DNA from 3 places in the Streptomyces sp. NPDC015171 genome. Region 1 is predicted to be linked to each of the others. Evidence: riboswitches for the same ligand, from Rfam matches in the RefSeq annotation. Region 1 holds a riboswitch; each other region holds the start of a gene.
What was found. A riboswitch is a leader RNA that binds a small molecule or an ion and turns the genes downstream of it on or off. The one in region 1 is predicted to bind thiamine pyrophosphate.
Positions count from the first base shown of each region.

Region 2: linked by a shared signal. The riboswitch ahead of thiC (phosphomethylpyrimidine synthase ThiC) and the one ahead of thiO (glycine oxidase ThiO) in region 1 are both predicted to bind thiamine pyrophosphate.
Region 3: linked by a shared signal. The riboswitch ahead of ACF073_RS22855 (purine-cytosine permease family protein) and the one ahead of thiO (glycine oxidase ThiO) in region 1 are both predicted to bind thiamine pyrophosphate.

Region 1 covers NZ_JBIBUO010000013.1:223,228-230,769, reverse strand. Annotated here, with positions in the region: gene ACF073_RS30895 (thiazole synthase) at 526-1,320, opposite strand; gene thiS (sulfur carrier protein ThiS) at 1,324-1,536, opposite strand; gene thiO (glycine oxidase ThiO) at 1,533-2,765, opposite strand; TPP riboswitch at 2,763-2,874, opposite strand; gene ACF073_RS30880 (hypothetical protein) at 2,928-3,278, shown strand; gene ACF073_RS30875 (NAD(P)/FAD-dependent oxidoreductase) at 3,311-4,543, shown strand; gene ACF073_RS30870 (Rv2175c family DNA-binding protein) at 4,671-5,036, shown strand; gene thiE (thiamine phosphate synthase) at 5,129-5,776, shown strand; gene metF (methylenetetrahydrofolate reductase [NAD(P)H]) at 5,942-6,865, shown strand; gene ACF073_RS30855 (hypothetical protein) at 6,922-7,542, shown strand, end outside.
Region 2 covers NZ_JBIBUO010000010.1:197,136-204,677, reverse strand. Annotated here, with positions in the region: gene ACF073_RS26550 (YibE/F family protein) at 1-1,267, opposite strand, end outside; TPP riboswitch at 1,348-1,525, shown strand; gene thiC (phosphomethylpyrimidine synthase ThiC) at 1,518-3,302, shown strand; gene ACF073_RS26540 (hypothetical protein) at 3,422-4,285, opposite strand; gene ACF073_RS26535 (metallophosphoesterase) at 4,467-5,546, opposite strand; gene ACF073_RS26530 (LacI family DNA-binding transcriptional regulator) at 5,811-6,923, opposite strand; gene hisC (histidinol-phosphate transaminase) at 7,378-7,542, shown strand, end outside.
Region 3 covers NZ_JBIBUO010000008.1:195,881-203,422, reverse strand. Annotated here, with positions in the region: gene ACF073_RS22860 (phosphatase PAP2 family protein) at 1-30, shown strand, start outside; gene ACF073_RS22855 (purine-cytosine permease family protein) at 215-1,615, opposite strand; TPP riboswitch at 1,605-1,700, opposite strand; partial or broken gene ACF073_RS22850 (hypothetical protein) at 2,018-3,118, opposite strand; gene ACF073_RS22845 (acyl-CoA dehydrogenase family protein) at 3,291-4,496, opposite strand; gene ACF073_RS22840 (hypothetical protein) at 4,863-5,177, shown strand; gene ACF073_RS22835 (ArsR/SmtB family transcription factor) at 5,256-5,549, shown strand; gene ACF073_RS22830 (VOC family protein) at 5,546-5,935, shown strand; gene ACF073_RS22825 (contact-dependent growth inhibition system immunity protein) at 5,948-6,343, opposite strand; partial or broken gene ACF073_RS22820 (TetR/AcrR family transcriptional regulator) at 6,379-6,618, opposite strand; gene ACF073_RS22815 (phosphotransferase family protein) at 6,729-7,542, shown strand, end outside.

The sequences.
Region 1 (7,542 bases):
CTGTGCCCGGCGGCGGCGACCGGCGGCGGTGGCCCCGGGAGGGCTTGCCCCGCCTCTCCACGACGTGCCCGCGTTCCGCCGCCGGGCGAGGCCCCACCTGTGTCCGGCGGCGGCGACCGGCGGCGGTGGCCCTGGGAGGGTTTGTCGGCGTCTCTCCGCGACGTGCCCGCGTTCCGCCGCCGGGCGAGGCGTCACCTGTGCCCGGCGGCGGCGACCGGCGGCGGTGGCCCCGGGAGGGCTTGTCGGTGCCTCTCCACGACGTGCCCGTGTTCCACTGCCAGAGGCGACGCCGCGTCTGTGCCCGGCGGCGGCCGGCGGTCGAGGTGTTCCGGGAAGGGCCCTCCTGGGCCCGTCCGCGGCGCACCTGCGCTCCGGCCGCCCCGCCTGCGCACCTCCCGCCCCCCCCGCCACGGACCGGAGGCCGCCGGCGGCGCGGTTGTTCCACGGGAAAGTCCCGCCCTCCGGCCGGCGGTGACGGGCGGTGCGTGGGTGGGGAAGGACGGGCAGGCCAGCCGCAGCGGACGGTCAGAACGCGGGGCGCTCGGGATCCAGCACGGCCAGGCCCTCCGCAGGAGACGACGCCTCCGCGAGGTACCTACGCGGAATCCGCCCCGCCAGCCGGGCCAGCCGGCCCCCCTCCACGGCATGCCTCATCGCGGCAGCCATCAGCTCCGGCTCCTGCGCCCGCGTCACCGCGGAGGCGAGCATCACCCCCGCACACCCCAGCTCCATCGCCAGCGCCGCGTCGGACGCCGTACCGGCCCCCGCGTCCAGAATCACCGGCACGCGCGCGTGCTCCACGATCAACTGGAAGTTGTGCGGATTGCGGATCCCGAGCCCGGAGCCGATCGGCGAACCGAGCGGCATCACCGCCGCACACCCGACATCCTCCAGCTTCCGCGCGAGCACGGGATCGTCGTTCGTGTACGGCAGCACCGTGAACCCGTCGTCGACCAGCGTCTCCGCAGCCTCCAGCGTCTCCACCGGATCCGGCAGCAGCGTCCGCTCGTCGGCGATGACCTCCAGCTTGACCAGGTCCGTACCCAGCGCCTCCCGCGCCAGCCGTGCGGTCAGCACGGCCTCACCCGCGGTGAAACAGCCGGCCGTGTTCGGCAGCACCCGGATGCCCAGCTTCTCCAGCACCGAGAGCACCGAACCGTGCACGGAGGGGTCCACCCGGCGCATGGCGACGGTCGTCAGCTCCGTACCCGAGGTGACCAGGGCCCGCTCCAGCACCTCCAGGCTCGGCGCCCCGCCCGTGCCCATGATCAGCCGGGAGGAGAAGGTCAGTCCACCGAGGACCAGGGGATCGTCGGCCATGGTTCAGCCTCCCTGTACGGCGGTGAGGACTTCGACCCGGTCGCCCTCGGCGAGGGCGGTCGTCGCCCACCGCGTGCGCGGGACGACGGTCTCGTTGACGGCGGCGGCCACCCCGCGCGGCGCCGCGGTGAGCGTCTCCACCAGCGCGTCCAGCGCGGTGCCGGGCACCACCTGACGGGGTTCACCGTTGACCGAGATGGTCAGGGACATGTTCATGCGTGCTGCTCCAGCTTGTCCGTCTCGGAGGTCTGGGAGGTCTCGGAGGAATCCGAGAAATCGGAGGTGTCGGGCGTCCCGTCCGGGGGCGCGGCGCCGAACCGCAACGGGGTGAACGGGCGTGCCGCCTCCGGGAGGTCCCCGGTGGCCAGGACATCCGCCAGCACGTCCCCGGTGACCGGCGTGAGCAGCACCCCGTTGCGGTAGTGCCCGGTGGCCAGCACCAGCCCGGGAAGACCGGACGGCCCGAGCAGCGGCGCGTTGTCGGGGGAACCGGGACGCAGACCGGCCCGGGTCTCGGTGAGCGGCAGCTCGGTGATGCCGGGCACCAGCTCATGGGCGTCCCGCAGCAGCTCGTACACACCGCCGGCCGTGACCGTCGTGTCCCAGCCCAGCTCCTCGCTGGTGGCGCCGACGACCAGTTCGCCGTTCTCCCGGGGCACCAGATAGACATGGCTGCCGCGCACCACGGCCCGCACGGTCCGGCTCAAGAACGGCGCGTACCGGCGCGGCACGGTCAGCCGCAGCACCTGCCCCTTGACCGGCCGCACCGGAGGCAGCAGCTCGTCCGGCACGCCCGCCAGGCGCCCGCTCAGGCTGCCGGCCGCGAGCACCACCTGCGCCGCGCGCAGCCCGGTGCCGTCCGCCGTGGTGACCCCGACGGCCCGGCCCGCCGCCACATCGAGCCGCTCCGCCCAGGCGTGGTGGAACACCACACCGGCCCGCTCGCACGCGGCCACCAGGGCCGCCGCGAGCCGGCGCGGGTCGATCTGGTGGTCGCCGTCGACCCGCAGCCCGCCGCGCACCCCCGGCGCGAGCATGGGTTCGAGGCGCCGGCACTCCCGCCCGGACAGCCACTCCGAAGCCAGCCCCGAGCGCTGCTGGAGCGCGTGCAGTTCGCGCAGATGGGCGCGGTCGTCGGCGTCCAGCGCGACGGCGAGCGTGCCGCAGCGGCGGTAGCCGAGGTCGTGGCCGGTCAGCTCGGTCAGCTCGGCCGCGAACTCCGGATAGCGGCGGGCCGACTCCAGGTTCAGGGCGAGCAGCCTCTCCTCGCCGTAGTGCAGCTCCGTGACCGCGGCCAGCATCCCGGCCGCGACCTGCGCGGCCCCGCCGCCCGGCGTGGGATCCACCACAGCCGTGCCGAGCCCGCGCTGCGCCGCGCGCCAGGCCGTGACCAGACCGATGATTCCGCCCCCGATGACGAGGACGTCGGAGGTACGTGACGACATGGGCGTTCAGCCCCTCCCTTCGCCGGCATGACCCGGATCAGGTTCGTACGGTCGGAGGCCGCCAGCCTCCCTCTCAGCCCGGTGCGTCCGGGCTCCCGCGAGTGCTTGTACGGTGGCCACCCTAGCCCTCCGCCCGCCCCGCTCGTAAGGGAGCCCCGCCCCATGGCCAGGTCGCTCGACGGACTCACCCTCGCCCCCGTGGCGGACCAAGCCCCAGGTCAGGTGGGTACGCGCACCCGGTTCGCGTACCACGAGAAGGACGGCCGGATCTGGGCCGAGTACGCCGGCGGCGACGTCGTACGGGGCCACCTGGTCGGCACCCGCGAGGGCGACCGGCTCGACTTCCGGTACGTCCAGCTGAAGACCGACGGGACGACCGCCTCGGGGCACTGCGTGTCCGCGGTCGTGGAGCTGCCGGACGGGCGGGTGCGGCTGGAGGAGACCTGGGAGTGGGAGTCCGGCACGGGCTCGGGCACCAGCGTCGTGGAGCAGGTCACCGAGCACGCCCCCTGACTGACAGATCGTCAATTGTCTATGGTGATCGAGTGAGCGAGCAGACAGCGCAAGAGGGCACGGCACCGGGGCGGCGCGTGGTCGTCGTCGGCGCGGGCATGGCCGGCGTGCAGACCGCGGTCGCCCTGCGGGAACAGGGCTTCCGGGGCGGCGTGAGCGTCATCGGCGCCGAGCCGCACCAGCCGTACGACCGGCCGCCGCTGTCGAAGGCCGTCCTGCTCGGCAAGGCCGAGGACTCCGCCTTCGACGTGGACTTCGAGGTCCTCGGGGTCGAGCTGCGGCTCGGCTGCGAGGTGCACGGCGTGCGCCCCGCAGAGCACGAGCTGGACACCGAGTCGGGCCCGGTGCCGTACGACGTCCTGGTCCTGGCCACCGGCGCCGAACCGATCACCCTGCCCGGCACCGAGGGCGTGCCCGGGGTGCATCTGCTGCGCACCCTGGACGACGCCGAACGGCTGCGGCCCGTGCTCGCCCGGCAGCACGACATCGTGGTCGTGGGCGCCGGCTGGATCGGCGCCGAGTTCGCCACCGCGGCCCGCGAGGCCGGCTGCGCGGTGACCGTCGTGGAGGCGGCCGGCCGGCCGCTCGCCGGCGCGCTGCCCGCCGAGGTCGCCGCGCCCATGGCCGCCTGGTACGCCGACAGCGGTACGGAACTGCGCACCCACGCGCGCGTGGAGCGCGTCGAGCCCGGCGCCGTGGTGCTGGCCGACGGCACCCGGCTGCCCGCGGGCGCCGTCGTCGTCGGTATCGGCGCCCGCCCCGCCACCGCCTGGCTCGCGGGCTCCGGCGTCGAGCTGGGCGCGCACGGCGAGGTGCTCGCGGACGCCCGCCTGCGCACCTCCCTGCCGGACGTGTACGCCGTCGGCGACTGCGCCTCCTTCCCCTCGGCCCGCTACGGCGAGCGGCTCCTCGTCCACCACTGGGACAACGCCCTCCAGGGCCCGCGCACGGTCGCCGCGAACATCCTGGGCGAGACGGCGGCGGTCTACGACCCGGTGCCGTACTTCTGGTCCGAGCAGTTCGGCCGGTTCGTGCAGTACGCGGGCCACCACGCGGCGGCCGACCGCCTGGTGTGGCGGGGCGAGCCGGAGGGCCCGTCCTGGACGGTGTGCTGGCTGCGCGAGGACCGCCTGGTGGCCCTGCTGGCGGTGGGCCGGCCGCGCGACCTGGCCCAGGGCAGACGGCTGATCGAGGCCGGCCGCCGGATGGACGCGGGGGCCCTGTCCGACCCGGCCCGGCCGCTGAAGGACGCCACGGTAGGCTGATCGGCGGCCGGTGGCCGGGCCGCGGGGGCCGCGTGACCAGCCACGACGGCCTCACGGGGGGCGCCGGACCCGCAGACGGGCGCCGGTGCATCGCGGCCGGACCGGCGGAGCGCCTAGGCTAGTTTCCGTGACCGAGATTGACGCAAAGATCGATGCTCTCGTCCCTGCCTGGCTCACCCTCCCCGACATCGCCGAACAGTTCGGCGTCGAGGTGACGCGTGTGCGGCAGCTGGTCAAGGAGGGCCAGCTCATCGCCGTACGCCGAGGTGAGAACCGGGCGCTGCACGTCCCCGCCGCCTTCGTCGACGGGGACAAGGTCGTCAAGGGCCTGACCGGGACCCTGACGCTCCTGCGGGACGACGGCTTCACGGACGAAGAGATGATCGAGTGGCTCTTCACCCCGGACCCGACCCTGCCCGGCACCCCCGCGCAGGCGCTGAGCGAGAATCGCGGCACGGAGGTGAAGCGCCGCGCCCAGGCGCTCGCCGTCTGAGCCGACCCGCAGCAGCAGGCGGTGTGCGGGCCGGACGCCCGCACACCGCCGTCAGCAACCACCAGGGACACCGACCACGGGGGGACCCACGCATGTCCGACACCGCCCGCGCCGCGCTGGCCGGCGCCCGCCTGTACCTCTGCACGGACGCCCGCGAGCGCCAGGGCGACCTGCCCGAGTTCCTCGACGCGGTCCTGGCCGGCGGTGTCGACATCGTGCAGCTGCGCGACAAGGGCATGGAGGCCGCCGAGGAGCTGGAGCACCTCGCCGTGTTCGCGGACGCCTGCGCCCGGCACGGCAAGCTGCTCGCGGTCAACGACCGGGCCGACGTCGCCCACGCCGCGCGCGCCGATGTGCTGCACCTCGGCCAGGGCGACCTGCCGGTCCCCGCGGCCCGCGCGATCCTCGGCGACGGGGTGCTGATCGGCCGCTCCACGCACGCCGAGGCGGAGGCATCCGCCGCCGCCGTCCAGGAGGGCGTGGACTACTTCTGCACCGGACCCTGCTGGCCCACCCCCACCAAGCCCGGCCGCCACGCCCCCGGCCTCGACCTGGTCCGCCACACGGCGGCCCTGGGCACCGACCGCCCCTGGTTCGCCATCGGCGGCATCGATCTCGGCAACCTGGACCAGGTGCTGGACGCGGGCGCCCGCCGGGTGGTCGTGGTCCGCGCGATCACCGAGGCGGACGACCCCGGAGCGGCGGCGGCGGAGTTCGCCAAGCGCCTGCGGCAGGGTTAGCCCCTGCTTCCGTCCGATGGTTCCGGCCAGTGGTTCTGTCCAGTGAGTTCCGTTCAGTGGTTCCGGTTCGGCGGTTCTGTCCAAAGGGCGGACAGGAAGTCGACAATTCGGGCAAATTTCCGGTGTGTGGTTGGGGGACCGCCCGCCCCTGGCTAACCTGCGGGTATGGCCCTCGGAACCGCATCGACCAGGACTGATCGCGCACGCACCGTGCGCGACATGCTCGCCGCCGGCAAGACGACGTACTCGTTCGAGTTCTCCGCGCCGAAGACCCCCAAGGGCGAGCGGAACCTGTGGAGCGCGCTCCGCCGGGTCGAGGCGGTCGCTCCCGACTTCGTCTCGGTGACCTACGGCGCCGGCGGTTCCACCCGCGCGGGCACGGTCAAGGAGACCCAGCAGATCGTCGCGGACACCACGCTGACGCCGGTCGCCCACCTCACCGCGGTCGACCACTCCGTCGCCGAACTGCGCAACATCATCGGCCAGTACGCCGACGCCGGCATCCGCAACATGCTCGCCGTGCGCGGCGACCCGCCCGGCGACCCCATGGGCGAGTGGGTGGCGCACCCCCGGGGCCTGGCCTACGCCGCCGATCTCGTCCGGCTCATCAAGGAGTCGGGGGACTTCTGCGTGGGCGTCGCCGCGTTCCCGGAGATGCACCCGCGCTCCGCGGACTGGGACACCGACGTGGCCCACTTCGTGGACAAGTGCCGCGCGGGCGCCGACTACGCCATCACACAGATGTTCTTCCAGCCGGAGTCGTATCTGCGGCTGCGCGACCGCGTGGCGGCGGCGGGCTGTGACACTCCGGTGATCCCCGAGGTCCTGCCGGTCACCAGCGTGAAGATGCTGGAACGGCTGCCCACGCTCAGCAACGCCCGCTTCCCGGACGCCCTGAAAGAGCGGATCCTCGCAGCGAAGGACGATCCGGCGGCGGTACGCTCCATCGGTATCGACTTCGCCACGGAGTTCTGCGCTCGGCTGCTCGCCGAGGGAGTGCCCGGACTGCACTTCATCACGCTGAACAACTCCACGGCGACTCTGGAAATCTACGAGAACCTGGGCCTGCACCACCCCCCGCAGGCCTAGACCGGCCGCACCGCGGTACGACACACTGCGTAGCGGTCACTGGGAGAGGGGCGTACATGGGCTGGACGGTCCTCTACATCGCGTTCGGCGTCGTCGCGCTGTGGTTGCTGGGCGAGGTACTGCTGCAGTACAAGGCGCGGCTGCGCTGGCGGCTGCTCGCCTTCAGCGGCTTCGTCGGCGTCGTGCTGGGCGTGCTGATGCCCTCCGTCATCGTCATCGGTCTGGGCGCGATCGCCTTCGCGGTCGGCCAGACCTATGTGACGCTGTCGTTCCGCCGCGGCTTCGCCGCCGGCTGGGCGGTCAAGCGGCCCGACTCCGAGGCGGCCGGCGCCAGCAAGCGCCGCCGCGGCAGGGCGGACCGGCACGAGCCCGACCTCCAGGACGCCGACCCGGAGTTCGCCGCCCCCGGCCCGGAGTCCGCGGCCACCGGCCATGACGCACTCGGCCACGGCCGGGCGCAGGGCGACTACGACGACTACGACCGCGACGACGTCTTCACCCCGGCCGCCTCCCGCACGGCGCCCGAGCCCACGGCCGCCGAGTCGACCGCCGTCTACGAGCCGCTGCCCCTCCCCGACGACACCGGCAACTACGGCGTCTACGGCGACCAGGCCCCCGCGCCCGCCGCCCAGCAGAGCTACGCCTACGACTACTCCGGCTACGGCCAGCAGGGCTAC
Region 2 (7,542 bases), on a different contig from region 1:
CCAGCGTGCGCACGATCTCCTCGGCCACCAGCTCGCTGTTGGCCACGGTCCCGACGCTGCTCTGCGCGATCGAGAACAGCAGCAGCAACGGCAGCGCGGCACCGGCGTACGCCAGCACCAGGGTGTTGACCACGGACGCGATGTGGTCGCGGCCGATGCGGATGCCCGCCCGGTACAGCCCGCGCCAGCCCATCGACGGGTTGGCCTCGTGCAGCTCCCACACGGCCGACGTCTGGGTGACCGTCACATCGTCCAGGACACCGAGCGAACCGATGATGACGCCGGCCAGCAGCAGACCGCTCATGTCGATCGACGGATACAGCCCATGGATCAGACCGGTGCTGTCGTCCGTGTTGCCGGTCAGCGCGGCCCAGCCGATGAACAGCGAGCCGAGTACCCCGATCAGCACGAGGGAGATCAGCGTGCCGAGCACCGCCACCGAGGTCCGGGCCGACAGGCCGTGGCACATGTACAGGGCGATCAGCATGATGGCGCTCGCCCCGACCACGGCCACCAGCAGCGGGTTCGATCCCTGGAGGATCGCGGGCAGGATGAACAGCGTCAGCACCAGGAAGCTCACGGCCAGCGCGACCAGCGCCATGACACCGCGCAGCCGCCCCACCACGACGACGGCCACCGCGAAGATCCCCGCGAGCAGAGCCATGGGGAACTTCCGGTTCACATCGGTCACCGCGTACTGCAGTTCCTTCGGGGCCGAGGGTTCGTAGGCGACCACGACCTTCTCGCCCTGGTGCAGCTGGCGCGACTGGTCCGGCTGCACGATCTCCGTGAACGTACGGCCCTTGTCCTTGCCGGTGTCGACCCGGACGGTCGCCTTCTTGCAGTCTCCGTCGGCCTGTTGCTGGGCCGAGGTGCCCTCGGCGGTGGAGGTGTCGCCGGTCGGGGTGCCGCCGGAGGCGTTGACCGACTTGCAGCTGACCTCGACGACTTGGGTGACCGTTGCCTGCTGGGTCTGCCGGTCGAAGCCGACGCCGGTGCGCTTGTGGGACGGGGCCTCCCCGGGCCAGAGCACCACGAGGCCGACCAGGACCGCGGCGGTGAAGGGGACCAGTACCGCGGCGATGACCTTGCGCAGGTGCTTGGAGACAGGAGCCGCGGGACCGTGGCTGTGACTGTGACTGTGGCCGTGCCCGTGCCCAGGACCGGTGTCACGGCCGCCCGCCGGGGCTCCGTGGCCGTGTGCGCCGCCCTGTCCCGAGCCGTCTCGGCGGAGTGGCTCGGGTGGCTGCTGGGGATACTGCTCCATCCTGGTCACCGCCAGATCATCGCAAGAACGGCGGGGGCCCACTGTTCACCGCGCCACACATGACGCTAGCGTGGAGGCACCTTTGCACACGCGGGAGCTCGGAGCACCGGGCTGAGAGGGCGCTGACCTCCGTAGACGCGATGTTTCACGTGGAACGAACGATGTTCCACAGGAAACCTCGCCAGACGGAAGCCGCTGCGTCGACCGCTGAACCTGTTACCGGGTAATGCCGGCGTAGGGAGTAGGTCTCATGACCAACAAGGACGCACGCACGCCTGCCTCCGTCCAGGACGAGAAGTCCCAGGAGGCCGGGAAGTCCATCGGCTGGCACAAGGCGTATGTCGAGGGCTCGCGCCCCGACCTGCGGGTGCCGGTCCGTCAGGTGCATCTCACCAACGGGCAGTCGGTCACGCTGTACGACACCTCGGGCCCGTACACCGACCCTCTCGTCGAGACGGACGTCCGCAGGGGCCTGCTGCCGCTGCGGGAGAACTGGATCGTCGCCCGCGGCGACACGGAGGAGTACGCGGGCCGTCCGGTCCGCCCCGAGGACGACGGGATCAAGCACACCTCGCCGCGCGGCGGCCTGCGGAACCTGGACGCGGTCTTCCCCGGCCGCCCGCGTCAGCCGCGGCGGGGCCGGGGCGGGCAGGCGGTGACCCAGCTCGCGTACGCCCGCCGGGGCGAGATCACGCCCGAGATGGAGTTCGTGGCCGTCCGGGAGAACGTTCCGGCCGAGGTGGTGCGGGAGGAGATCGCGGCGGGCCGGGCCGTGCTGCCGGCCAATGTGAACCACCCGGAGATCGAACCGATGATCATCGGCAAGCGGTTCCTGGTGAAGGTGAACGCCAACATCGGCAACTCCGCGGTGACGTCCTCCATCGAGGAAGAGGTCGAGAAGATGACCTGGGCGACCCGCTGGGGCGCCGACACGGTCATGGACCTGTCCACCGGCCGCAACATCCACACCACCCGCGAGTGGGTGCTGCGCAACTCCCCCGTCCCCATCGGTACGGTGCCGCTCTACCAGGCGCTGGAGAAGGTCGACGGCAAGGCCGAGGAACTGACCTGGGAGATCTACAAGGACACCGTCATCGAGCAGGCCGAGCAGGGCGTGGACTACATGACCGTCCACGCGGGCGTCCGGCTGCCGTACGTCCCGCTCACCGCCAACCGCAAGACCGGCATCGTCTCGCGCGGCGGCTCGATCATGGCCGCATGGTGCCTGGCGCACCACAAGGAATCGTTCCTGTACGAGAACTTCGAAGAGCTGTGCGAGATCCTCGCCGCCTACGACGTCACGTACTCGCTGGGCGACGGTCTCAGGCCGGGGTCGATCGCGGACGCCAACGACGAGGCGCAGTTCGCGGAGCTGCGCACGCTCGGGGAACTCAACACGATCGCCAAGCGTTTCAACGTACAGACCATGATCGAGGGCCCGGGCCATGTCCCGATGCACAAGATCAAGGAGAACATCGACCTTCAGCAGGAGATCTGCGATGAAGCCCCGTTCTATACGCTCGGCCCGCTGACCACGGACATCGCGCCGGCCTACGACCACATCACCTCCGGTATCGGCGCCGCGATGATCGCCTGGTGGGGCACGGCGATGCTCTGCTACGTCACGCCCAAGGAGCACCTGGGCCTGCCCAACCGGGACGACGTCAAGACCGGCGTGATCACCTACAAGATCGCCGCGCACGCGGCGGACCTCGCCAAGGGGCACCCGGGTGCGCAGGAGTGGGACGACGCGCTGTCCGACGCCCGCTTCGAGTTCCGGTGGGAGGACCAGTTCAACCTCGCCCTGGACCCGGTGACGGCACGGGAGTTCCACGACGAGACCCTGCCGGCGGAGCCCGCCAAGACGGCCCACTTCTGCTCCATGTGCGGTCCGAAGTTCTGCAGCATGAAGATCTCGCAGGACATCCGGAGGGAGCACGGCGGCAGCCGGGCCGAGGTCGAGGAGGGCATGGCCCAGAAGTCGAAGGAGTTCGCGGAGGCCGGCAACCGGGTGTATCTGCCGATCGCCGACTGAACCACGTGCGGTGGACGCGCCGCGCCGGCCGGTGAGCCGGCGGACGCGGCGCGCGGGCTCGCGGCCGGCCGGGGTGGTGGCATCACCACACCGCCCGGCCGCTCGGCTCGCCGGGCGCGCTAGTCGGGCTGGTGCTCCGGGCCGCCGAAGTCCGGGCTGGTGTAGTCGGGGCTGGTGTAGCGCGGGCGGCCGGACGCGGTGCCGTCGTCGGGGCTGCTGAAGCCGGGGCGGTCGTAGCCCAGGCGCGGCATGCGGCCGGTCGATGGGGGTGGAGCCGGGTGAGGAACGGCCGGCGAGTCGGCCGCGGCCAGCGCCTCCCGGAGGAAGGGCAGAATGCCGCGCCCCAGCAGAGCGTCCCGCCAGGCATCTCTGGCCCTGGCCAGCTCTTCGCTCGCGGCGGCCTGTGTCCGGGCGTCCGCCGCGGTGCTGTTGCGCAGCGCGGTGAGCACCAGCCCGACGGCGGCCACGAGGATCGCCACCGCGGTGATGGCGCCGAACACCCAGCCGGTGGTGAGCAGGGTCCGGGCGAGCATCTCACCGGGGCTCAGCATCTTCAGGATGTAGCCGACGAGCAGGAAGATCGCCGCGGCCATCCCGGAGAGGACGGGGGCCAGGACGGCGATGACCGCGATGGCGCCCGCGCCGGTGCTCTCGGCGGCCTCGCCGAGGGTCGTGGCGAGATCCGCCGCAGCCGAACCGGGGCCGGCGGCATCGGAGTTGTCCGCGGCCGGCGGGACGGACAGCGCCGGATGGCGCAGCTCGTCACGGACCTGGACGTAGTGCTGGTACTCGGCCGCCGCGGCTGCCGTGATCAGGGCGGAGGCGTTGAGTGCCATGGTGCGCAGTTGCTCGGTGTTGAGCCGCTCGCCGACGGCGGCCAGTTCCGGTCGGTGTGGTGCGGAGCGCAGCGCCTCGTCGAGGAGCCGCTCGAATTCCAGGCGGTCCTCGCTCTGCAGATGCTGCGGAACGCTGTTCATGTGCATCCCCCGGTGCTCCGTAGGGCTTGGGGCTCGCACGCCGGCGAGCCGTCGGGCAGAAACGGAGGGGAGCCTGCTACGGATAAGCCGATGGTAGAGCCGTGACGGCGCGTGGTGACAGGGGATTGCCGGAAATTGCGTCCCGGCCTGCGCGAACGCCGCCGGAGGACGCCTGCCCCCGGAACGGTCAGTTATCCAGCGGGAGTTGCTGGACCAGCAGCTTTCCGGCCATGGTCACTCCGCCGTCCATGGCGATGGCGAGTCCGTCGGCGTAGACGTGCGGTCCCTCGACGACCGGACCCGTGCTCTCCTCGCCCTCCTCGGAGCCGACCTCGCCGAGCAGGTAGGGAATGGGGCTGTGCCCGTGAACGACCCGGGTGCCGCCGTACGTATCGAGGAGGGAGCGCACGGCGTCGGCGCCGCCCTCGTCCCGGAAGGAGAAGCGCTTGGTGAACTTGCGGAACAGGTCCCAGACCTCGTCGGCGTCGTTACGCGTCAGCGTCTCGCGGACGGTGTCGTTGACCGCCTCGATCGAGTCGCCGTAGTCGAGGTAGGCCGTGGTGTCGGAGTGGAGCAGCAGATACCCGTCGACCTCCTCGACGGCGTCGAGGCGGGCCATCCACTGCAGGTGGTGGTCCTGGAGCCGGTCCATGTCGGTCTTCTGGCCGCCGTTGAGCAGCCAGGCCGCCTGGAAGGTGGCGGTGCCCGCGCCGGAGTTGACGGGGGTGTCGCCGAAGCGCTTGGCGCCGAGCAGCAGCAGCTCGTGGTTGCCCATGAGGGCCTTGCAGTAGCCGCCGGCCGCGGCGGCCTCGGCGGACAGCCGCATGACCAGGTCGATGACGCCGATCCCGTCCGGGCCGCGGTCGGTGAAGTCGCCGAGGAACCACAGCCGGGTGGTGCCGGCGCACCACTGCCCCGAGTCGTCGATCAGCCCCTGCTCCCGCAGGGCGGCCTCCAGCTCGTCCAGATAGCCGTGCACGTCGCCAACGACGTAGAGCGGTCCAGGGCCGGTCGCGGGCTGCGGGACCGGAGCCGCGGGCGCGGCCTCGACGCGGACCTGGACGGTGTCACCGCGGTTGATGACGGGCAGGTCGCGCTGGGTGGGCGTGTAGCCCTCGGGGTACGCCTCGTCGGCGGCCGGGAGGGCGTCGCCGGGGTGGACGCTGCTGACGTACGGACCGGTCTCGTGGACGTACGCGGGTACCCGGAAGTCGCGCAGCGTCGCTGTCCGCTCCGCCTCGGGTCCCTGACCGGCCCCCTGAGTCATCAGACCCCTCCACCATCGCGCCGCATCTGCACCCCTTCGGACTGCCTGGTCGCAGCGGTCCGCGGTGTCGTGGGCCCATCATAGGAATGCGCGTAGCGCCGTGTGATGACCCAGGGGTGGTGAATCGGAACAAGACTCCAGTTCACTGCGGCTTTCGCCCCGTTTGGACCGGTGTTCGGCCGGCGGTCGACCGGCCGGACCGCGGTTCACCGCCCCCCGTGCCGCACCGGTCGTGCCCCGCACCGGCAGGTGCGGGGCACGGTGCTACGTGTCGTCCGGGGTCCGCGGCGGGCTGACCGTCGTGCGCGGGGGCCGCCGCTGGGAGGACGAGCGCACGATCAGCTCGGTCGGTATCACCTGCTCGACCGGGTGATCGGACTCGACGCCCTCGATGGCGTCGATGAGGAGCTGGACGACGGCGGTGCCGATGCGGCGCGGCTTGAGCGAGAGCGTGGTGATGGACGGCTCGGTGCTGGCGTACACGGTGGACTCGCTGCAGCACACCAGCAGCAGATCGTCCGGGACCCGGAGGCCGTAGCGCCGGGCGGCGGCGAGCAGGTCGGTGCCGTTGGGGTCGAAGAGACCGTAGACCGCGTCGGGCCGGTCGGGACGGGCGAGCAGCCGGTCGGCGGCGACGGCGCCCGCGCACGGGTCATGTGCGGGGTAGGACTCGAAGACCGGATCCTGGCCGACCCGTTCGCACCAGTGCAGGTACGCCGAGGTCGACAGGTGGGTGTACGTGTCCGTCGTGGTGCCCGTGAGCAGGCCGATGCGGCGGGCGCCGGCGTCGGCGAGGTGGTCGAGGATGCCGAGTACGGCGGCCTCGTGGTCGTTGTCCACCCAGGCGGTGACGGGGAGGGAGCCGACCGGGCGGCCGTCGGAGACGACCGGCAGCCCCTGTCGGACGAGTTCGCCGACGACCGGATCCTGGTCGGAGGGGTCGATGACGACCGTGCCGTCCAGGGCGACGTTGGACCATACGTCGTGGCGGGAGGTGGCGGGCAGGATGACCAGGGCGTAGCCGCGGGCCAGCGCGGCAGAGGTGGCGGCTCTGGCCATCTCGGCGAAGTAGGCGAACTCGGTGAAGGTGAAAGGTTCATCCCCGTACGTCGTGACGGTCAGGCCGATCAGGCCCGACTTGCCGGTACGGAGGGTTCGGGCGGCGGCGGACGGTCGGTATCCCAGGCGGTCGGCGACCTCGCGGACGTGGCGCCGGGTGGCATCCGGGAGCCGTCCCTTGCCGTTGAGGGCGTCGGACACGGTCGTGATGGAGACCCCGGCGGCGGCGGCGACGTCTCTGATGCCTGCCCGGCCCGGCCGGCTGCCTCGCCGTGAGGTTTCCGCGCGGCTCACCTGGTGCTTCCCTGCTGCTGTCATGGCGAGCCGATAGTAGGGCTCATGCGGTGGGGTAGTGCGGACGCATATGCACGCGTTGACAGGCACGTTTCTGCATGGTCGTAGAGGGTCAACTTCCTGCGAAAGCAAGGCAGTTGACTGATCCAATAGTAAGACGTGACTTGTCGACGCGTATGGGCCTGCCAAGTGCGCGAGGTCTCGAAGAGGTCTCAACTCACCTTCACGGGGGATGCGCGCCACGGCGTGAGCTACCGGCGCATAGATATATGTACAGCGCGCCCCCCGAAACGTGCGCCTTCGTGTGCTGATGCCCCTGATGCCGGTGGGAGACGTGAGGTTCGCCTCTTTCCTGGGCGCCGTCCGCACTCGCTACTGCTCCCGCACCTGTACGCAGTGGCGCCGAATCCTCATATGGTGAGGAGTATTGGATGCCGGTGGTGTCGACGGTCCGCCGGTGGTCGCGAGGAGGACTGCGGTGAGTGAGACGAGCCCCAAGCTGCGCGCCGAGCTGGAGGGTATCCCCACCTATAAGCCGGGCAAGCCCGCCGCGGCCGGCGGACCGGTCGCCTACAAGCTGTCCTCCAACGAGAACCCGTACCCGCCGCTGCCGGGTGTGCTGGAGAGCGTGGCCGCGGCGGCC
Region 3 (7,542 bases), on a different contig from region 1:
GAACCGGCCATGGCCGCCGTCTCCGGCTGAGAGCGAGCAACCGCCCGGCGCCGCCGGGCCCGCTCACACCCGTCGCCCCGGACCGCAGCAGCGGTCCGGGGCGACGCGCGTGAGGCGACGGGCACACCGAGCCCGTCGCATCCGGGGACCTCGCGGACCACCTTCTGGGGGGGGCGTTCCGCGTCGCACCCCGAGTGCCCCTGGCGGGGCTCGGTCAGGTCCGGCGCGGCATCCGCAACGGCGTGTAGACGAGCAGGGTCGCGAGGAACGCCACGGGGTAGGCGAGGTCGGCGCCGTGCAGGGCCCGGGCGACCGGACCCACGTACAGGCTGGTGCTCATGAACGGCGCCGCGGCGGCGAACCCGACGACGAAGGCGGTGAGAGCCGGCCACCACGGCTGCGGCTCCGCCTCCTCCGCCCGCAGGTCGATCGGCCGGCCGCCGCGCGCCCTCTTCCGGGCCGCCCAGTCGACGATCACGATCGCGACGAACGCGGGGATCCAGTAGCCGACGAACAGCAGCACGTTCTGGAAGCGGGCCGTCGTGTCGGCGGCGTGCATCCACAGCACCAGCGGAAACCCGAGCAGCGCGGCGAGCGCGGCGGCGACCGGCCGCGGCACCCGCACGCCGACGGTCTGCAGCGCCAGCGACCCGCTGTAGTCGTTCATGGCGTTGCTGCACAGCGCCGCGAGAGCGACCGCGAGGAGCCCGAACGCGCCGAGCGCACCGCCGCCGAGCAGCCGGTCCACACCACGGGCGCTCTGGTCGGTGAACTGCGCGGCCCCCCACAGGCCGAGCGCCTGTACCGCGACGAAGGACACGCCGACACCGAGCAGGGTGCACCAGAACATGCGCGTCCGGGATGCCGTTCGTGGCAGGTAGCGGCTGAAGTCGCTCGCGTAGGGGGCCCACGAGAGAGCGAGACTCAGAGCGATGGCGCAGGTCAGCACGAACGCGCCGGCCCGATCGGCGCCGTGCACGGTCGTGGCCGTCGTGGGCTGGGTGCCGTGCGCGAGCTTCACCGCCAACGCGACGAACGCGACGGCGAGCGCGAAGGTCATCACCGTCTGCAACCGGTGGATCGCCTCGTACCCGATCACGCCCAGCACCCCCTGGGCCGCCAGCATCACCAGGACACCCAGCCAGAAGGGCCAGCCGCACAGCTGGGCCAGCGCGTCCCCGCCGAACAGGCCGATCAGCGCGTCCCAGGCGATGGACGACAGCCACTGCAGAGCGCCCGGCAGGGCCACGGCCCGGCCGAAGGCCAGCCTCGCCAGCGGCAGCTGGCCCGCTCCGGTCTGGCTTCCCCAGGTCCCCAGATAAGCCGTGGGCACCGCACCGACCACGGTGCCGAGCACCACGGCCAGCAAGGCGGTGGCGAAGTCCAGACCGAGGGCCGCCCCGACGGTGCCGCTGAACACGCCGGTCATCGTCAGGTTCGGGGCGAACCACACGGTGAAGAGGCGCCGGGGACCGCCGTAGCGGGCGTCCTCGGGCACCGGTGTGATCCCGCGCGTCTCCACCCGCAGATCGCCGGGGGCCGCCGGCATCCGGCCGTCGAAGACGCGTCGCACCTCGGCGACGGCCGTCTCTTCATGGGCGTACGGCAACGACATACGACATCCCTCCGCCAGTCCTAACTGGTTCAGGTTCAACGGGTGTGATCTCAGCCCCCGTGCGGGGGCACCCCGTGTCCAGGTACGCCGGCCAGAATAGCCCGGATCGGTGGCCGGTTCCGGCCGGGGTGAGGGGGGCCGCGCGGACCGGGTGACCGCGATCCCGACACGGCGAGCGCGGCGGCCCCTCCGAGAGCCGGGCCGGCTCCACCCCGCGTCCCGGCGGTGCGCACCGCGCTCGGCAGCTTCGGACCGGCGGGACGGGGCCCGGGACAGAGGGGACGGGCCCCGGGACCGGCGGACGGGCCTTCACTCTCGGAGACGAGGTTCGACCTCGACCCGGCCCGCCGCGAGGGTGGGCATCCGGCGACTCGCCGAGGACGGCGGATGGGGGGGACGAAGTCAGGAACGCGCCCTCGCCGGTGCGCTGTTGTAGGCCTGCGCCCGCAGGGCCGGGCGGCCCGAGCGCAGGGCCTCGGCGGGCCAGGACAGAGTGACCGTGCGCGACTCGCCGAGGAGGAGCCACAGGTAGTTGTCGCTGTACAGGGTCGGCAGGACGCGGCCCTCGCCCCGGCCGTCCAGCAGCGAGAGACGGACCATGGCGGCGACGGCGGGGCCGCGGTTGCGGACGGTGGCGGTCAGCTGGTGACGGGGGCCCGTGCGGGAGAGGCTCGTGACCGAGACCGACAGCTTGACCTGCCGCACCGTGTTGAGCGCTCTCATGTCCTCCGGAGTGCGGTGACGCCAGTAGGTGTTGCGGGACAGCACCCGGCCCCCGCTGTCTTCGAGGGTGCGCCGCAGCAGGTGCAGGGCGGGCACGTCGTCCGGCCGTCCGGCGGTGAACGCCGGTGCGGTGGAGGACGGGGCGATGTCGAGCCTCGCGGACCTCGGGGTGCCCAGGGGGCGGCCCGCGAGGTCGTGGGCGCGGGCCGTGACCGTGACGCCCTTCATCGCGGTGGCGGTGTGGTTGACCGCGAGGACCTGCCACTTCAGCGGGTCCGCCTGGACATGCAGGGGCTCGCAGGCGCTGCGGGCGCCGTAGTAGGTGCCGTTGACGTCGAAGTCGTAGTCGCACGTCTGCCAGACCGTGCTGTGCCAGGCCGGGTGGGACAGGTGGTCCTCGTACTGCGGGGACCAGCGGGTGCCGGGGCCGCCGTCGGTGGCGTGGGCGGCCGGGTGGTCGTGGTCCTCGGTCGAGGCGGTGGCCGTGCGGTGCCGTGCGAGGTCCGTGCCCGGGTTCCGGCTGTCGATCACGGACAGGGACCACAGCGAGTTGCCCCAGCTCGTGTTGCGCAGGCCGCAGCTGATCCGCAGGTACCGGCTGGTCCGTGCGGTGAACTCCGCGACATGGAGACTGGCGTCGCCGTTGTCGCAAGGCAGGGGTACGGCGGTGTTGTCGACGGTCTTCGCATCGGTCCAGGTGGAGTCGTCGGAGGAGACCTGCACCACGAACCGTGCCGCGTAGGCCTGTTCCCACACGAGGTCGACGCGGTCGAAGGACTGCTGGAAACGTTGTCTGACAACGTTGCCAACGGCTGATCCGTGCCGCCGCCCCTGTCAAGGCTCGCGACAGGATCGGGGGGTGACCGCAGCGATCACTGACGGGACGTCATGTGCCCGGCGCTCGCCTCGGGGTGACCCGTCCGCCGTCTCCGCCCCGTTCGCGTCCGTCGGCTCAGACGAGGAAGGTGGGCTGCTCGGTGATGCCCAGCAGGCTGCGGCCGTAGATCTCCCGGCCGAGGTCGGGGTTGACGACGCCGTGGCGGGACGCGGTGCCCAGGTCGCGCCAGATCCGCTGGAGGGGGTTGGCCAGGGCGAAGGCGCTCGCACCCGACACGGAGACGAGGCGGTCCACCGCCTCGCGGCTGCGGATCGCGGCGACGGCGGTGTCCATACGGACCCGGGCCCGCTCACCGACCGTCAGTTCCCGGCCCTCGGCGGCGGCGTGGTCGAGGTCGTCGGCGGCCCGGTAGGCGTGCAGTCGGGCGGTGTCGACGAGGGAAGCCGCGTCGGCGAAGGCGAGCTGGACGCTGGGCGAGTCGGCGAGGCGCGCGTAGACGGTCAGGGCCATCGGCTTGCGGGCCGCCGTGGCGAGGGCCAGCTCCAGGGCCGCCCCGGCCATGCCCAGCATGGGGGCGACGACCGTGAGCGCGAGCATCGAGGAGACCGCGACGGCGTTGCGGGGCTCGCCCTCGTGGCGGCCGGCGTAGGCACCGGCCAGGACACCTCCCATGCTGAGCGTCCGGTGGGCCGGCACCCTCACCTGGTCGACGACGAGGGAGTTGCTCCCGGTGCCGGCCATACCCGCGACATGCCAGGTGTCCTCGACCGTCACCTCGGCGACCGGCACCAGGGCGATCACCGGCGGCTGGTCCGCCGCGCTCGGGGCGATCGCCAGGACCACCCAGCCGGCGTGGTCGATGCCCGAGGCCCAGCCCCACCGGCCCGTCACGACGAGATCGCCGTTCTCGGCGGCGACCGCGCCGCCCGACGGGGTCAGTGATGCGGCGACCGCCGTGTCCCGGTCCCGGCCCCAGACGTCCGTACGGGCCTGGTCGTCCATCAGCGAGGCGACGAGGCTGCCCCCGGCGTAGATCGTCGCGATCCACGCGGCGGAGGCGTCACCTCGGGCCAGTTCGGCCGTCACCTCCATGCAGGTACGCACCCCGGCCCCGAAGCCGCCGAAGGCGCGCGGTGTGCCGAGACGGAACATGCCCGCCTCGCGCAGGGCACGGGCGGCCTCGTCCGGCACCCTGCGCAACCGTTCGCCCTCCGCCGCCTGCCCGGCGAGAAGGGGCACGAGCCCGCCGGCCGTCGCCGTCAACTCGGCACGCACACCGGTCTCATCGGCCAGCGAGGGGGAAAGCAGGGGCGGGTTCACGGCAGGGCTCCCTCGGGTGCGGGATCGGGGACGGCACACGATGTCATGAGCCGCCCCCGGTATCCGCGGGACGCGCTCATCGCGTGGACAGCGGCGCGGGAAGTGCCACACGGGCGCCGGAACGAACGCCGGTGCCACCACGGGGGACATCCGTGACACAGGATGCGGCGACGGACACGGCGGACGGGCGGCACCGGACGTCCAGTGCCCCTGAACCACGCGCACCGGCAGGAGCTGCGCACGACACGAGCGGTGGTGGCACCGGCTCGGCCATCTCGCCCAGGTACGGCAGCTGCGCCTGCCCGCCCACCGCACCTCCGACGGGCTCACCGGCAGTTCGGGTACACGGCGCCGACCGACTGCCAGGTGCTCATCGTCCCCTGGGCCGGCCTGCTCGACCACCCGCACCTCCCCCGGCTGCCGTCCCTGGCCGTCGCTCCCGCCCCGGCCCCGCAGGCCCGGCTGCTGCTCGCCCGTCTCGACACCGCCCGGGCTCTCTCCCGGCAGCCCGGCCCGGCGGGCACCGACGCGGCGCGCGCGACGCTGACCACGCTGCTGAGCGGCCTGGTACGGGCCCGCTCCCCCGTCGCCGCCCCACCGCAGCCACCGCGCACGGCGGCCATGGCGTACGCCGGCCCCAGCCACTTCCGCCGCGTCCGCCGCACCGCGTACGGAAAGTGACCGCGAGGGCGGGGAGACCTGGGCCTCCTGAGCCCGCCCGACTTGATAGGCAAGCCGGCACTTGCCTATGGTGAGGAGGTGCCGGACGACCTCTTCAAGGCCTTGGCCGACCCCACCCGCAGAAAGATCCTCGACGAGCTGACGGAGCGGAACGGTCAGACCCTGTTCGAAATATGCGCGCGGCTGACGACCAAGCACGGTCTGGGCTCGTCCCGGCAGGCGATCAGCCAGCACCTCGCCGTACTGGAAGGCGCGGGCCTGATCCGGACCAGGCGCCAGGGCCGCTTCAAGTTCCACGACCTCACCACCGAGCCGCTTGAGCGCATCGTCACCCGGTGGCTCAGCCCTCACGCACCGGAGGACACCCCATGAGGATCCACCTCACCAGCGTCTTCGTCGACGACCAGGAAAAAGCGCTGCGCTTCTACACGGAGGTGCTGGGCTTCGTGAAGAAGCACGACGTCCCGCTGGGCGACACGGTCCGGTGGCTGACCGTGGTCTCCCCGGAGGAACCCGGCGGCACCGAACTGCTCCTCGAACCCTCCGGCCATCCCGCGGTACGGCCGTACAAGACGGCACTGGTGGACGACGGCATCCCGGCCGCCTCCTTCGCCGTGGACGACGTCCGGGCGGAGTTCGACCGACTGCGCGCACTGGGGGTGTACTTCACCCAGGAACCGCTGGAGATGGGCACGATCACCACCGCGGTGCTGGACGACACCTGCGGCAACCTGATCCAGATCGTGCACAGCGAGTAGGGCGCCCGCCGCCTACCGGGCCAGAAAACGCTCCGCCGCCCGCTTCAGGTCCAGCGGCAGGCCACTCGGCTCCGAGACGATCAGGCGCAGCTCGCGCCCGAGTTCGGGTACCGCGCTCCACACCTCGCCGCCCCGGCTGAGCACGGCGGCCAGCAGGTCGCCCGCGTACAGGTCGCCCTCCGCCATCGGGTCCGCTCGCAGCACCTCGAACGCCAGCGGCAAAAGGTGGGCAAGCCCCACGTTCTGGCCGATCAGCAGCCGCATGTCCGCGACCGTCAACTCGCCGAGGGGCTTGCGCCGCAGCGCGTGCGCGGTCGCCACGAGCCGGGTCGCGTCACCCGGCGGGTCCGGCCAGCGGTCGCGCTCCAGCTGTTCGAGGGAGCGGTCGCGGTCGATGTGCGAAGTCACCGGTGGATCGTCCCACGCCGACCGCCGGCGCCGCCTCAGTCCTGCCGGAAGATGCGGTCCAGCTGGTGGTTCAGGACCGCGGCGGCCGCCTCCGCGCTGCGCTGGCCGACGAGAACGCCGGTGCCGAGCCCGGCCGACATGGCGAGCAGGCCGACGGCCTCCTCGCGCCCGTCCGTACCGGGGCGGAGCAGATCGCGCTCCTCCGCCTGGCGCAGGAGTGCGACCAAGGCACCCTCGGCGGCATCGGGGTCGCTGATGAAGGGCTGCGCGGCGAGCACGCGAGCGAGATCAACCGCCGCATGCTGGGCTTCATGGCCTCCCACGACTGACGACCAGCTTCTCGAACGGCACCGGGGCGGCCCTTCGCGATCACTAGGCTGCTGTCATGGCTGAGGGCGGGAGTGCGGCGACGGGTGCGACCGGGGCGGATGCCGCGGGGTGGGCGCGTACCCGGGCGTGGGTGGAGCGGAGCCTGCGGCCCGGGGACCGGATCGATGCCGTGGTGGGACTGCGCGGCGGCTGGACCTCGCAGATGCGCCGCATCGAGGTCGCGGGAGCGGACGAACCGTACTCCCTCGTGCTTCGGTCCTTCGTCAAACCGTTCTACGTGAAGCACGCGTGGGGGCTGCTCACGCGGGAGGCGGACGTACTGCGGCTGCTCGCCGGCACGAACGTGCCGGCCGCGCGTCTTCATGGCGTCGACGCGGACGCAGAGCACTGCGACCATCCGTCGCTGCTGATGTCGTTGCTCCCGGGGCGTCTCCGGCTGGACGGGACGGACCTCGATCGGGAGAGCGAGCTGCTCGCCGCGCAACTGGTCGCGATACACGGGCTGTCCGTCCCGGAGGCCGCGCGGCCGCGCGACTACGAGGCGTGGACCGGTCCGGAGCGGGTGAGGCTTCCCGGGAGCCCGAGCCGGCCGGACGTGTGGCAACGCGCGGTGGAGGTGATCCGCCGTCCGCCCCCGCCGTACCGGCCCCGCTTCCTGCACCGTGACTTCCACCCCGGGAACGTGCTCTTCGGCGGGGAAGGGCACGACCTGGCCGTCACGGGTGTCGTGGACTGGGTGGAGACGTCCTGGGGACCCGCCGACCTGGACGTGGCGCACTGCTCCACCGCGCTCGCTCTGCTGCACGGGGTACGCGCCGGCATGCGGCTGGCGGACGACTACGCGGCCGCCGGCGGCCTGCTCAGTGACG